Regions from separate parts of the Stenotrophomonas sp. STEN021 genome, predicted to be linked through region 1. Evidence: predicted binding sites of a transcription regulator. Region 1 holds the regulator's gene; each other region holds the start of a gene.
What was found. The regulator FliA, encoded in region 1, starts transcription of late flagellar genes. The targets are predictions, from matches to a motif close to TAAAGTTTNNCNNNCNNNGGCCGATAA.
Positions count from the first base shown of each region.

Region 2: a site for FliA is predicted at 1,760-1,786, ahead of ACVOL0_RS17515 (methyl-accepting chemotaxis protein). Genes of this name have one in related genera too.
Region 3: a site for FliA is predicted at 1,165-1,191, ahead of motA (flagellar motor stator protein MotA). Genes of this name have one in related genera too.
Region 4: a site for FliA is predicted at 1,944-1,970, ahead of ACVOL0_RS11230 (flagellin). Genes of this name have one in related genera too.

Region 1 covers NZ_JBRREH010000027.1:4,548-8,242, forward strand. Annotated here, with positions in the region: gene ACVOL0_RS07830 (chemotaxis protein CheA) at 1-1,020, opposite strand, end outside; gene ACVOL0_RS07835 (protein phosphatase CheZ) at 1,024-1,644, opposite strand; gene cheY (chemotaxis response regulator CheY) at 1,644-2,036, opposite strand; gene ACVOL0_RS07845 (RNA polymerase sigma factor FliA) at 2,050-2,799, opposite strand; gene ACVOL0_RS07850 (MinD/ParA family ATP-binding protein) at 2,796-3,680, opposite strand; gene flhF (flagellar biosynthesis GTPase FlhF) at 3,667-3,695, opposite strand, start outside.
Region 2 covers NZ_JBRREH010000096.1:10,174-13,868, forward strand. Annotated here, with positions in the region: gene ACVOL0_RS17510 (hypothetical protein) at 206-457, opposite strand; gene ACVOL0_RS17515 (methyl-accepting chemotaxis protein) at 535-1,731, opposite strand; gene hflD (high frequency lysogenization protein HflD) at 1,858-2,472, opposite strand; gene mnmA (tRNA 2-thiouridine(34) synthase MnmA) at 2,482-3,603, opposite strand; partial or broken gene ACVOL0_RS17530 (NUDIX domain-containing protein) at 3,600-3,695, opposite strand, start outside.
Region 3 covers NZ_JBRREH010000149.1:86-3,780, forward strand. Annotated here, with positions in the region: gene ACVOL0_RS20085 (classical arabinogalactan protein 4) at 33-473, opposite strand; gene msrB (peptide-methionine (R)-S-oxide reductase MsrB) at 540-1,007, shown strand; gene motA (flagellar motor stator protein MotA) at 1,221-2,075, shown strand; gene motB (flagellar motor protein MotB) at 2,086-3,039, shown strand; gene ACVOL0_RS20105 (hypothetical protein) at 3,107-3,589, shown strand; gene ACVOL0_RS20110 (DUF4031 domain-containing protein) at 3,604-3,695, shown strand, end outside.
Region 4 covers NZ_JBRREH010000044.1:26,571-30,265, reverse strand. Annotated here, with positions in the region: gene flgK (flagellar hook-associated protein FlgK) at 1-641, shown strand, start outside; gene flgL (flagellar hook-associated protein FlgL) at 643-1,845, shown strand; gene ACVOL0_RS11230 (flagellin) at 2,211-3,383, shown strand; gene ACVOL0_RS11225 (flagellin) at 3,456-3,695, shown strand, end outside.

The DNA.
Region 1 (3,695 bases):
ATTGCGGTCCAGTTCGGTATCGGCGCCGATCAGCTCCAGATCGACTTCCTTCTGCAGTGAGCGGGCAACGTCGCGTGCGACCTTGGGGAAACGCGAGAACACCTTGCCGACCGGTTGCATGCGGGTCCGCATCACCGCCGACTGCAGGCGTGCGGTGGCGATGTCCAGGGTGGAGACTGCGCGGTCCAGTTCTTCATCCTTCAGGCGCGTGCGCAGGGTCTTGAGCCGGTTGCGTGCCAACACAAGTTCGCCGATCAGGTTGACGATGGCGTCCAGCCGCTTGGTGTCCACGCGCACGGTGTGCTCGGGCTCGGTGGCTTTTGCCGCGGCCGGCTTGGCTGCGCTGGTGGCGGGGCGGGGGGCGGCCGCGGGTGCTGCCGGCTTGGGCTTGGGCGTAGCGGCAGCAATGGCCTGCACAGCGACAGCGCCGGGCGCAGCGCCGCCATGCAACTTGTCGAGCAGGGCTTCGAATTCGTCTTCGTCGATCAGGTCATCGTCGGCCTTCGTCGCAGCCATCGGCTGGGCACCGGGTGTGCCGCTGCCGTGAAGTTCGTTGAGCAGGGCTTCGAATTCGTCTTCGCTGATCAGGTCGCTGTCACCTGCAGATGCAGCGGCCGGTTGTGCGACGGCAACCACAGGTGCGGCGCCAACGTCGAACTGGGCGATCAGCGCAGCAGGTGCGTGCTCCGGTTCAGTACCCGAAGACACGGCATCAAGCATGGCCTGCAGCCAGTCCAGCGATTGCTGGGCGGCGTCGAAATGGTGCGCCAGCAGTTCGGCTTTGCCGGCGCGGGCCATGCCCAGGGTTTCTTCGGCCGCATGGCACAGTTCCACCATCGGGTGGATCGCCAGAAAACCGGCGCCGCCTTTGAGGGTGTGGAAACCGCGGAATACGGCGTTGAGCTGCTCACTGTCATGCGGTGCCTGTTCCAGCGTCACCAGCTGCTCGCCGAGGCGATCCAGGATCTCCTGCGCTTCAAGGATGAAGTCGGCGGCGATGTCGTCGGCAAAAGCACTCATGATTTACAGCCCCAGGTCCGAGAGCAGGTCGTCTGCGTCCACCTGGGACACGGCGTGGCGGTCCAGGCCATTGACGGCCGGGCCAGCCAGGCCCTGGTTGCGTGCATCTTCTTCCGGCGGCGGCAGACCAAGCGCACCAAACCCTTCATGCACGCGGCGGACGATGCCAACCACGCGGCGGATGATCTGCCCGGTGAGGTCCTGGTAGCTCTGGGTCAGGGCGACTTCGGTGAGGTTGTGGCGGATGCGTTCGAGGATCTCGCCCTGTTCGGCATTGAGCCCGTCCGCACGCAGGCGCTCGGTCAGTGCGCGGCATTCTTCGGCCAGATCCAGGGTGCGATGGGTGGCCTGCTCGGTCATCTGCACCACGTGGTCCAAGCGCGCGCAGGCATCATCCAGCTCGCCGGCTTCGCTGGGAACGCTGGGCAGCTCGCCCAGTGCCTGGCCCAGTTCGCGTGCAAGACGGCCCAGCCCGGACATCATTGGCTGCGCACGCAATGCCGCCAGCGCATCGATTTCCCGGCGCCAACCGGCTTCATCGCCGCTTTCCAGTGCTGCCAGTGCGTCCTGCAGGCGCTGCACCAGGGCCGATTTGTCGCTCAATGCTTCGCCGAGCTGGTTCATCAGGCGCTCGCTGCCAGGCGTTCGAAAATCTTGCCGAGTTTCTCTTCCAGCGTCTGCGCAGTGAACGGCTTGATGATGTAGCCGTTCACGCCGCTCTGTGCAGCCTCGATGATCTGTTCGCGCTTGGCTTCGGCGGTAACCATCAGCACCGGCAGGGTCTTGAGCTTGGCATCGTTGCGGATTGCCTTGAGCAGCTCGATGCCGGTCATCACCGGCATGTTCCAATCGGTGACGACGAAATCGAACGACTGCGTCTGCAGCATCGACAGCGCGGCATGCCCGTCCTCGGCTTCGGCGGTATTGGTGAAGCCCAGATCGCCGAGCAGGTTCTTGACGATGCGGCGCATCGTCGAGAAGTCGTCAACGATCAGGATGCGCATGTTCTTGTTCAAAAGACTTTCCTCTTCATGGTTCTTCGAGCCCGGCGTCGGCCGCCTCGAAAATCTTCAGTCGGCCACGCAGACGCAGCGTGGCCTGGCCGTGGATCTGACAGACGCGGGATTCGCTTACGCCCAATACCGCGCCAATTTCCTTCAGGTTCAATTCCTGCTCGTAATACAGCGACAGCACCAGCTGCTCGCGCTCGGGCAATTGGGCGATGGCCTTGCCCAGCTCGGCGCCGAACTGGCTGCGTTCCAGCACTTGTTGCGGGTTGGGGCCGCCGGTGGTCGGGGTGTCCAGCTCGCCCTGGTCTTCGATGCGCGACTCCAGGCTCAGCACCTGGCCGCGCGATGCGTCTTCGACCAGACGCATGTACTCAGGCAGTGGCAGGTCCATCGCCTCGGCCACTTCGCTGGCGCTGGCCGCACGGCCGCTGCTCTGCTCAAGCCTGCGGATGGTGGCGGCGGCGTCGCGGGCGCGGCGGTGCACCGAACGCGGCACCCAGTCGCCGCGGCGGATCTCGTCGATCATCGAACCGCGGATGCGGATCGATGCATAGGTTTCGAACGAGGCGCCCTGTTCGGCGTCATAGCTGCGCGAGGCCTCGATCAGGCCCATCATGCCGGCCTGGATCAGGTCATCGACCTCGACGCTGGCCGGCAGGCGCGCAGCCAGATGATGGGCGATGCGGCGTACCAGGTCGGCGTGGCGGGCGATGCAGTCATTGGCCGCGCTGCGCTGGACTTCACGGTATTGGGCGGCTGCATTGTTCATGCCTTCACCTTCTGCTGGATGATGCGTTCCAGGAAGAATTCAACGCCGCCGCGCGGGGCGGTTGGGGCTTGCCAGCGCGCGGTGCGACGGGCGATTTCGTTGATGGCCAGCGAAGCCGGCGCGGAAGGATAGAGCTTGACCACCGGCTGCTGACGCTGCACCGACAGGCGCAACCAGTCGTCCTGCGGCACGCAGCCCAGGTAGTTCAGTGAAACGTCGATCAGGAACTTCTCGCAGACCCGTACCAGCTTTTCATACAGGGCGCGGCCTTCGTTTGGGTCGCGGACCATGTTGGCGACGACCTGGATACGGTCCACGCCGCGCTCGCGCGAGAGCACCTTGATCAATGCATAGGCGTCGGTGATCGAGGCGGGTTCGTCGCAGACCACCACCACGGTGTCCTGGGCGGCCTGGCAGAAGGTCAGCACGCTGTCGGTGATGCCAGCGGCGGTATCGATGATCATCACGTCGAGCTCGCGTTCGAGCTCGGAGAAAACGTTGACCAAGCCGACATGCTCGGCCGGCTGCAACTCGGCCATGTGCCGACGGCCCGAGGCGGCCGGCACCACCAGCACACCGTTCGGGCCTTCCATGATCACTTCGTCCAGCGTGGCGCGCCCGGCGACCAGGTCGGCCAGGGTGTGCTTGGGCTGCAGGCCGAGCACCACATCGATGTTGGCCAGGCCCAGGTCGGCATCCAGCAGCAGGGTACGTTTGCCCATGCCTGCCAGTGCCACGGCCAGGTTGGCCGAGACATTGGTTTTACCTACACCGCCCTTGCCGCCAGTCACCGCGATGGTGCGTACCGGACCAGCCGGTTCGTGCCGGGTAGCCGACAGGGGGAAGGTGTTGGTCAGCTTGGCGTACTCACGCGACTGCATCGTTCAACTCCGTGT
Region 2 (3,695 bases), on a different contig from region 1:
CGGCAAAGACTGCAGGACATCAGCCCTCTGCTGCTTCTGCGCTGGCCGGGGCCAGGTTGTTCATTGCATGTGGGAGCGGCGTAAGCCACGAAGCTGGCGATGCTGACAGGCCTTCATCTGATGATGCCCTTGCTTCGCGGCTGACGCCGCTCCCACAAAAAGGCACATGTAGCCCGTCTATGCGCGGCACATCGCGAGAGGTGTATCAGGGAACGGACAAGTCCCAGTCGATGCAGCTTGTCAGCCAATCGACGTCCTCGGCGCGGCCGGGACTCTGGGCTTGATCGCGCAGTGCGCGCAGCTCCAGCAGCTCCTGCTGTGCACGCTGTTCAAGCAACGCGAGCTGTTCGCGTCGGCTCAAGGAGATGCCGTTGGTGGCGGTGGAAAGAGGCATGACGTCATCAGCCTGCGGTGCTGGTTCGGCGTTGCTGTCGGCGGCGGAGCGGGGTATCAGCATAATTCAGCGCGGTTGCAGCAACAGCAAAGCCCCGGCCAAGGGCCGGGGCTCGTTTGCAGAACGGGTGCGGGGTGAACTCAGAACAACTCCACCGTGCCTGCGCCCATGCTCTGCTGGGACACCGGCTTGTGCGGCGGGCGCTCCCACTCCACGCGCATTTCGCGCAGGCGGCTGCCGGTACGCTGCAGCGCGCTGACCATCTCGCCATCGAACACGCCGCCGTTGCGGTGCAGTAGTTCCTGCAGGGCGACGGCTTCGCGGTTGATCGCGCCCAGACGGTCGAGATGGGTATGCACACCGCCCAGGGCCTGGGTGGCGATGTCTTCGAACTGCAGGGCGCGCACGGCTTCGGCAACACTGCCGTCGATGGCGCGGCCGCATTCGGAGATCTCGCGCATGCCGTCGCCCAACGAGGCATTGATGGCGGCCACGCTGTCCAGCATCGAGGCGGCTTCGTGGCGTGCTTCGCGGGACCGGTCCATATCGCGCGAAGCCATGTGGGTAACGGTCTCACGCACCTTGGCAATGGCATCCTTGGAGCTGTGGGCCAGCTTGCGGATCTGCTCATTGAAGGTGGTGGAGCGCTCGGAGAGGTTTCGCACCTCGTCGGCCACCACCGCGAAGCCACGACCGGCTTCGCCAGCACGCGCCGCTTCAATGGCGGCATTCAGGGCCAGCAGATTGGTCTGGTCGGCAATCGACTTGACGTCCTCAAGCAGGGCGAAGATGCCATCCAGGTGCTGCGCCATCTGGTCGATGTGCTGCACGGTGTTGCTGCTCTGGCCGCTGACCTGCTCAAGGGCCTCCACCAGCTGTTCCATCTGATGGCTGGCATTCTGGGCGAAACGGGCCACGTCCACACCGCCACCACCGCTGCCTTCTTCGCCGGCGCGGTCAACGATACGAGCCAAAGCCTGGCTCTGCTGGCGTGACTTGCGGCTCATTGCATCAAAGCTGCCACCAAGGCCACCGACCGCTTGCCGGATCAGCTCGCGGGCGCGCTCGATCTCGCTGCGCGAGCCATCGATTTCGTTGCTGACGAAGCTGCGCAGCTCATTGAGCAGCTGGTCCTGCTCTTTCAACACCTTGGCATGCTCGGGCGAGCGCTGGGTCTGCGAATGCACGCTCCACCAGGCAAACACCAGCCAGCTCAGCACCATGGTGGTCAGGATCGCCCACAGGGCCGCGGAGGGCCAGGACAGGGCGGCAGCGACCACAACCAGAAGGGTGAGGACAAGCGGGGCTGCCAAACGGATTGCAATACGTGAATACATGGACGTTCTCGGGAGAGTCACGAATGCAGTATCGGCAGTAGGCAGGGTGTCTTTAGCCCACTGGCGTGAATCCCGGGAGGTTTTGCGATGCAGGCCCGCAACCGCTGCAATTGCGGGCCTGGAAAATCAGCGCAGGCGGTGCTCGATGGCTTCGAGCATGGCCTTGCGTGAGAACAGGAAGTCCCAGTAGCTGCCACCCAATTGACGCCACAACACCGCCGAGCGCACCGCCGCCAGCAGCAGCGCACGGATCTCGGACACCACCATCGCCTGGCCCAGGTAGTGTGGGTTGCCCTGCACCATGATCTTGGGCTTGAGCTGGCTGATGGTGTCGGCATACAGCGCGCCCATCGCGCTCAATACGTCAGGGTGGCAGCTGTCGGCGCGGTCCTGGGCGATGCGGGTGGCGCGCTCGATGCCAGCTTCCACTTTGTCGACCGTGGCGCCTTCGCGCACGAAACGGCGTTCCAGCTGCATCACCGACAGCGCCAGCCGCGGCAGCAACTCGTCCTTGCCCTGGTTGCGGAAATAGTCGCGCAGCAGGCGCAGGCCGGGCTCTACCTGGGTAGCGCTGCCATACACGGCGGCCGGCGAGCTGGCATCAATACGCATCACGCTGTCCATTGCGGTGCGCACCACGGCGCTCTCCGAATGGCCGGTTTCGGCGATGCGGCGTACCTGCTGCAAGGCCTGGGCAATGCCAGCCAAGGCAAGTACGCGGTCATCGATGGAAAAAGTCATGGTCATCTCTCAAGGGGAAACAGGGGCGGCCAAGCGGCGCTCCAACGGTGCATCGGTGGCGGCGATCACCGCGCCGCCCAGGCATTCCATGCCGTCGTACAGCACCAGCGACTGGCCAGGGGTGACGGCGCGTTGCGGGCGTGCGAAATGCACGTCCAGCGTACCGTCATCACGCACCTTCACGGTGCAGGCTTCGTCCGGTTGGCGGTAGCGGGTCTGCGCAGTGCATTCGAATTCACGGGCGGGCGGGGCACCGGCAATCCAGTGCATGGTTTCGCTGCGCAGCCAGTTGGACTGCAGCCAGGGGCTGTCATGGCCCTGATCGACGTACAGGATATTGCGCGCCACGTCCTTGCCGACCACGAACCACGGCGCCGCCGGGCGCCCACGCACGCCGCCGATGTTCAGGCCTTCGCGCTGGCCCAGGGTGAAATAGAACACGCCGGGGTGGCGGGCAATGACCTGGCCATCGGGGTCCTGTATCTCACCTTCGCGGGCCGGCAGGTACTGGCCAAGGAATTCGCGGAAATCGCGTTCACCAATGAAGCAGATGCCCGTGGAATCCTTCTTGGCATGGGTCGGCAGGCCGGCTTCGCGGGCGATGCGGCGCAGCTCGCTCTTTTCCATGTACCCGATCGGGAACAGGGTTGCCGCCAGCTGGGCCTGGCCCAGCTGGTGCAGGAAATAGCTCTGGTCCTTGCTACGGTCGGCACCGCGCAGCAGACGCCAGCGGCCACCGGAATGGTCGACCTGGGCATAGTGGCCGGTGGCGATACGCTCGGCGCCCAGTTCGCGCGCGGCGTCCAGGAAGTGCTTGAACTTGACCTCGCGGTTGCACAGCACGTCCGGGTTGGGCGTGCGGCCAGCCGCGTATTCGGCAAGGAAGTGCTCGAACACCCCTTGCCAGTATTCGCTGGAAAAATCGCGGAAATGAAATGGAATATCGAGCCGGCCGCAGACCGCCACCGCGTCGCGGCGATCATCTTCGGCCCGACAATGGCCGCTGCCATCGTCAGCCCAGTTCTGCATGAACAGGCCAGCGACATCCAGGCCTTGCTGGACCAGGGTGAGTGCCGCCACCGACGAATCCACGCCGCCGGAAACCCCCACCACGATATTGGGATTGCTCACGGTGCCACCTGTCGCACGATCGAAAGCGGGTAGCGCTGCCCGGCCAACCAGTCGGAGATCGTATGCCAGACCAGCGGGCTGCGCAGTCGCGC
Region 3 (3,695 bases), on a different contig from region 1:
CCTCCTGCCGAGCATGGCTCGGCGCTACAGGTTCAGCGCGTACCGGCCGGCGGCGGCACTACCTGTTGCCCCTGCCCACTGGGCACGGTGTCGTAGTAGCGATTGGTGCGCGTATCCAGTACCCGGCCTGGGCTGGTCTGACGCATCTGTGGCGCTGGCTGGCCCTTGCTGTCGTAAATCGGCCGTACCGGCTGCACCGGCTGGGTGATCGGTTTGGCCTTCGGCGCCGACTTGGGTTTGGTGATCGGCTTTGGCGGCAACGCATCTGGCTGGCGCCCTGTTGCGGGCGGCTGCGACGGCTGTGGCAGCGTTACTGGACGCGTTGCCGTCGGTGACGGCGGCGGTTGCAGCTGCGCCCGAGCGAACATCGGCATGATCGCCAGCAGTACCAGCAGCGGATACGCCATCGATTTCATCGGCACCTCCCGTTCGTCCACCAGCCGAGCATGCGCCGGCACAGCTTGCGCGGCCATGAATGCGCGCTTGGACTGGCCCCTGCCCGCCCCTACCATTGCTACCTGCCCCACGGATGTCGCGCCATGACCGCCTTCGACCTGTCCCCTCCCAGCAATGCCGAACGTGATGCCCTGATCGCCGGGCTCAGCAGCGAAGAACAGCGCGTGCTGCTGCATCACGGCACCGAGGCGCCGTTCTGCGGCGTGTTCCTGGATAACAAGCGCGACGGGGTGTATTGCTGCCGTCTGTGCGCACTGCCGCTGTTCCGCTCCAGTACCAAATTCGATTCCGGCACTGGCTGGCCGAGCTTCTTTGCCCCGTTCGATCCGGCACATGTACGCGAGATCCGCGACATCAGCCACGGCATGATCCGCACCGAGATCGTCTGCGCGCGTTGCGGCAGCCATCTGGGCCACGTGTTCCCGGACGGTCCGCCGCCGACCTTTGAACGGCATTGCTTGAATTCGGTGTCACTGGGGTTTGTCGAGAACGGCCAGCCCTACCCGGACCCGCTGCAGCGTGGTGGAGCCGAGGCGCAGCCGGCTGCGTAAGCGTAAGCACAGGTGTAGCGCCGAGCCATGCTCGGCTGGGTGCAGCAAACCCTGTAGTGCCGAGCCATGCTCGGCAGGAGCGTTACCGGTAAAGCCTCAGCCGAGCATGGCTCGGCACTACAGGGTTTGCTGCACCCAGCCGAGCATGGCTCGGCGCTACAGATTTTCCGCTGACGGCCGACAACGGGATATCCCCATCCCTTGTCTGCCCCCATGCTCATCATCGTCGGCCTGCTCGTTGTCATCTTTGCTGTCCTGGGCGGCTACGTCGGTGCGCATGGCCGCCTGGCCGCGCTGTGGCAGCCCTACGAACTGGTCATCATCGGTGGCGCGGCACTGGGCGCGTTCCTGATCGCCACGCCGCTCAAGACCGTCAAGCAGACCTTGCGGGCAACCGTCAGCGTGTTCAAGGGCCCACAGTACAAGCGCCAGGACTACCTGGACGTGCTCAGCCTGCTCTACGAACTGCTCAACAAGGCCCGCCGCGAAGGCTTCATGGCGCTGGAAGACCACGTCGAGAACCCGCAGGACAGCGCGGTGTTCGCCAACTACCCCAAGGTCCTGGCCGACCACCACCTGCTCGATTTCATCACCGACTGCCTGCGGTTGATGATCGGCTCCAACATCGAGCCGCACGAGCTGGAACCGTTGCTGGAGCTGGAGCTGGAAAAGCACCACCACGAAGCGCTGGAACCTGCGCACGTGCTGAACAAGGTAGCCGACGGTCTGCCGGGCTTCGGCATCGTCGCCGCGGTCCTTGGCATCGTCATCACCATGGGCGCGATCGGCGGCGACATCAAGGAAGTCGGTGCGCACGTGGCCGGGGCGCTGGTCGGCACCTTCCTCGGCATCCTGCTCGGCTATGGCTTCATCGGGCCACTGGCTGCAGCGGTGGAAGCCCGCGCCGAGCAGGACGCACGCATCTACGAATCAGTGAAAACCGCACTGCTGGCCTGCCTGCGTGGCTACAACCCGAAGATCGCGCTGGAGTTCGCCCGCAAGACCGTGCCTTCGGCACTGCGTCCGGGTTTCAGCGAGTTCGAGCAACACCTGAAGTCGGTCAAGTAAGGCGAGCGCCATGACCGAGACCAAACCCACGGTGATCGTGCGCCGGGTGAAGAAAGTCCAGGGCGGCGGCCATCACGGCGGCTCCTGGAAGGTGGCATACGCCGACTTCGTCACCGCGATGATGGCTTTCTTCCTGGTGCTGTGGCTGATGGCCGCCACCACCAAGCCCGAGCGCGCTGCAATTTCCGAATACTTCCGCAATCCCAGCCCACTGGCCGGCAGCAGCAGTACGCCGGCGCCGGGCATGGCCGGCCCCGGCGGCGCCAGCACCTCGATGATCAAGCTCGGCGGTGCCACCGACGTGTCGCGTGGCAACAGCAATGATCCGTTCCAGAACCGGCAGGAAGCGGTGCCCACGCCGGTACAGGAGCGCGAGCGCGACAAGCAGCGCCTGGAAGCCTTGAAGCAGGAGTTGCAGGAAGCGATCAGCAAGAGCCAGGCGCTGGAGCCGTTCAAGGACCAGTTGCTGCTGGACATCACCCCGGAAGGTCTGCGCATCCAGATCGTGGACAAGCAGAACCGGCCGATGTTCGACCTCGGCAGCGCGCGCCTGATGCCGTACACGCAGACGATCCTGGTGGAGCTGTCGCGCTACATCAACCAGGTGCCCAACCACATCAGCCTCACCGGCCATACCGATACCACCGCTTATTCCACCCAGGTGGGCTACGGCAACTGGGAGCTGAGTGCGGACCGCGCCAATGCCGCGCGACGTGCACTGCTGGAAGGCGGCATGGACCCGGCCAAGGTGGCGCGTGTGGTCGGATTGGCGTCGTCGGTACTGTTTGACAAGACCAATCCGCAGAACCCGATCAACCGCCGCATCAGCATCGTGGTGATGAGCCAGGAAGCCGAAGCAGCGGCACTGAACCAGGCCGACAGCCTGCCGGTCCCGGTGGCCACCGTCGTCCCGGCGGCCGCTGCTACGGCTCCGGCTGATGACATCAGCGACGGCCCCGGTTGAGCCCCGTTCCGGCAGCAGGGGCGCGCTGCGCCTACAATGGGCGTCGTTTTCCTATTAGCCGAACATCATGTCCAAGCTCTCCAAAGCCAAGCGCGACAAGCGCAAGAAGCAGGCCCCGCGCCGCCCGTTCGCCCGCCTGAACGCCCAGCAGCAGGTGCAGAACCACGCCGTGCTGGTCAACGAAGAAGGCCAGGTCGTGGCCGCCATCGGCCTGCAGGGCAATGAGTGGCTGCTGGCCATCGGCGGCCAGACCATGGGCAATGCCGACAACCCGGTGCCGATGCTGGCCATGCTCAAGCACCTGGCCAATGTGCAGGAGAAGGAAGGCCGCAAGGTCACCCTGGAATACTCCGCAGCGCTGCAGCAGATGATCGACGACCTGGCCGCTGACGAAGGCAAGACCGCCGACGATTACCTGGCCGGCCTGGTGTCCGAGTTTGAAGGCATCGAAGGCGAAGAAGCCGCTGAAGCGGCAGCTGGAGACGTCGCAGGCGAGACCATCGCGATTGCCGAAGAAGTGCCGGCTGACGACGACAAGTCCAAGGCCTGAGTCCAGGGCCGAACGTGACGGTCTATATCGACGATGCGGTACATCCCTGGCGCGGTGAGCGCTGGGCGCATCTGATGGCCGACACCTTGCCCGAGCTGCATGCGCT
Region 4 (3,695 bases), on a different contig from region 1:
CCGCAGCCACCAACGGTTTGTCGGTTGCCATCACCGACCCTTCGCGCATCGCCGCAGCCAATCCGATCAAGGGCTCTGGTGCCCTGTCCAATGCCGGCACTGGCGTATTGGGCAAACTCGATGTACTCGACGCTGGCAACCCTGCACTGCTCAACCCGGCCAGCATCCAGTTCACCAGTCCCAATCAGTACACCATCGACGGTGCGGGACCATTCCCCTACACCCCCGGCCAGGTCATCAGCTCCAATGGCTGGAGTGTGGTGCTGGACGGCAAGCCAGCCACCGGTGACAGCTTCAACATCGGCAAGACCGCAGCCGGCTCCAGCGACAACGGCAATGCATCGCGCATGTCGGGCGTGGAAGATGTCAAGGCTTTGAGCGGTGGCACCGTAACGCTCAACGGCGCGCTTGGCGGGCTCACCACCCAGGTGGGCTCGGCTGCCCGCGCGGCGGATTATTCACTGCAAGCCCAGCAGGTCATCAACGCCAATGCCAAAGCCAGCCGCGATACGGTGTCTGGTGTCAATCTCGACGAGGAGGCCGCAGATATGCTCAGGCTGCAGCAAGCCTACCAGGCCGCATCACAGTTGATTTCGACGGCCGACACCATGTTCCAGACCATCCTGCGCGCGGTGGGCTGAGATGAATAGCCGAATTTCCAGCAACATGGTCTACGACCAGTCCGTCTTCCTGATGCTCTCCAAACAGCGCAAGCTGGCACACCTGGAACAACAGCTGGCTACAGGGAAGAAAATCATCACCGCCAAGGATGACCCGGTCGCCTCCGGCACAGCGGTTGGCCTGGACCGGAGCCTGGCCGCACTGGAGCAGATGAAGCTCAACGGCAGCGCCGTGCAGAACCGGCTGGGTCTGCAGGAAAACACTCTTGCGCAGGTCAACGACATGATGGGGCGGGTAACCGAGCTCACCATCTACGCCAACAACCCCGGGCTTGCCGCCGCTGACAAGAAGACACTAGTGGCCGAGATCAGTTCCATCCGCGATGGTTTGTTGGCGCTGGCCAACGCCACCGACGGCACCGGCCGCTATCTGTTTGGCGGCACCCAGGATGGCAGCCCGCCTTTCAGCCGGGTCAATGGCAGCGTGGTCTACAACGGCGACCAGACCCAGCGGCAAGTTGAGGTTGCACCCGACACTTACGCCAAGGACGCGCTGCCCGGCAGCGAGGTCTTCCTGCGGATCCCCACGGGCGATGGCGCAGTCGATGCCAGCGCAAATGCGGGCAACACCGGCACCGCAGTGCTGACCAACGTCGGCCGCGATGGCAACGGTGGCTGGGACGGCACCGCGTTCAGTATCCGTTTCACCGCTGCCAACCAGTACGAAGTACTTGATGCTGGCGGCGCGGTGACTGCAACCGGCACCACGTCGAGCGGCGAGGATATCGTGGTCAACGGCGTGCGCCTGCACATCGATGGCAATGCCGCAGCAGGCGACGCTTTCAATGTGCAACCCGCCACCAGTCGCGACATCTTCGCCACGCTGGACGGTTTGATAGATACGCTGAACAGCGACACCGGCACGCCCGCGCAGATGGCGGCGCAACAGAACCTGCTGCAAGGCGCATTGCGCGATGTCGCCCGCGCCTCGGAACGCTTGATTGACGCCCGCGCCTCCGGCGGTGCCCAGCTCAAGACCCTGGACGATGCGTCGGCGATGCGTGAAGCCAACAACGTGACGATCAAAGGCACGCTCTCGCAGCTGCGTGACCTTGATTACGCCGCCGCCATCAGCGAGTACCAGCTGGAAAGCACCGCATTGCAGGCGGCACAGACCATCTTCATGCAGATGCAACAGATGTCGTTGTTCCAACGCCTGGGCTGAGCCCAGCCGCCCTGCCACTCAGTGTTGACGAAGGGCCGCGATGCCACAGCATCACGGCCTTTCTGCTTTGTGGCTCAAGTACCTGTCCTTGGTGCCGCTAAGGCTGTCCCGTTACGGGCCGATCACCTCCCCCGCGGATACCCCGGCAACCGGGAGTGACGCTCCGCATCCGGCCGTCCATCTGCGCCCGTCCGAGGGATTCGGCAACGGTGTCCGCACACGCCATCGAGCGAATCCAAATTCCCTTCTAAAGGTTGTTGACAGCGCGCCGTTATTCCTTTTGCACCAGCGAAATGCACGACCAACAAAACAAAACAGCGGCGGCACTTCGCTTCACCAACGGGATTCCATAAGGGAGACGACCCATGGCACAAGTAATCAACACCAACACGATGTCGCTCAACGCTCAGCGCAACCTGAGCAGCAGCGGCAGCTCTCTGGCCACCACCATCCAGCGCCTGTCCTCAGGCTTGCGCATCAACAGCGCCAAGGACGACGCCGCCGGTCTGGCCATCAGCGAGCGCTTCACCACCCAGATCCGCGGCCTCGATGTCGCCATCCGTAATGCCAATGACGGCATTTCGCTGGCCCAGGTCGCCGAGGGCGCGCTGAGTGAAGTCGGCAACAACCTGCAGCGCATCCGTGAGCTTGCCGTGCAGGCCTCCAACGCAACCAATTCGGCCACCGACCGCAAGGCCCTGCAGGCCGAAGTGACCCAGCTGGTCAGCGAAATCGACCGCGTCGCCAAGCAGGCCGACTTCAATGGCACCAAGCTGCTGGACGGCAGCTTCACCAGCCAGCTGTTCCAGGTGGGCGCCAATGCCGGCCAGTCCATCGCGATCGACAATGTGGTCAATGCCAAGGCGGATTCGCTGGGTAACAGCAAGTTCGCAGCAGCCAGCATTGGCGGCACCCTCCCCGCGATCGCCACCCCGACCACGGTCGCCGGACTGACGATCAACGGCATCACCATCGGCGACATCACCGGCGGCACCACCAGCGAACTGGCCTCCTCGGCTGCCGCACAGATCAACTCCAAGATTGGTGAGGCCGGCGTCTACGCTGAAGTTGTCACCACCATCGGCCCCCCGGACACCTACGCATTGAAGCTGACCCCGGTACAGGCAGACCGTGACCTGGTGATCAGCGCCAGTGCCCCACTTGGCCTCACCGCCTCCACCGCTGCCGCCCCGACCTCGGTTGCCGCCACCGCCCCCTCCACCTACGTCGCGGCGCTCAACGTTTCCGACTATGTGGGCGCACAGAAGGCGCTGGGCATCGTTGACAAGGCACTGGAGTCGATCAACAGCGTGCGCGCCGACCTTGGTGCCATCCAGAACCGCTTCACCTCGGTGGTCGCCAACCTGCAGACCTCCTCGGAAAACCTGTCCGCCTCGCGCAGCCGCATCCGCGATACCGACTTCGCCAAGGAAACCGCCGAACTCACCCGCACCCAGATCCTGCAGCAGGCCGGCACGGCCATGCTGGCCCAGGCCAACCAGGTTCCACAGAACGTGCTCAGCCTTCTGCAGCGCTGACATGAGTCGCTCCTGAAGCACGTCAGGACCGCCTAACCCACCGTACGTGCATCCGCTCAAGGACCCCTCCTCATGGCACAAGTCATCAACACCAACACGATGTCGTTGAATGCTCAGCGTAACCTGAGCACCAGCGGCAGTTCGTTGGCCACCACCATCCAGCGCCTGTCGTCGGGTTCGCGCATCAACAGCGCCAAGGACGATGCGGCCGGTCTGGCCATCTCCGAGCGTTTCGGCACGCAGATCCGCGGCACCGACGTGGCCATCCGCAACGCCAACGACGGCATCTCGCTGGCGCAGGTCGCCGAAGGT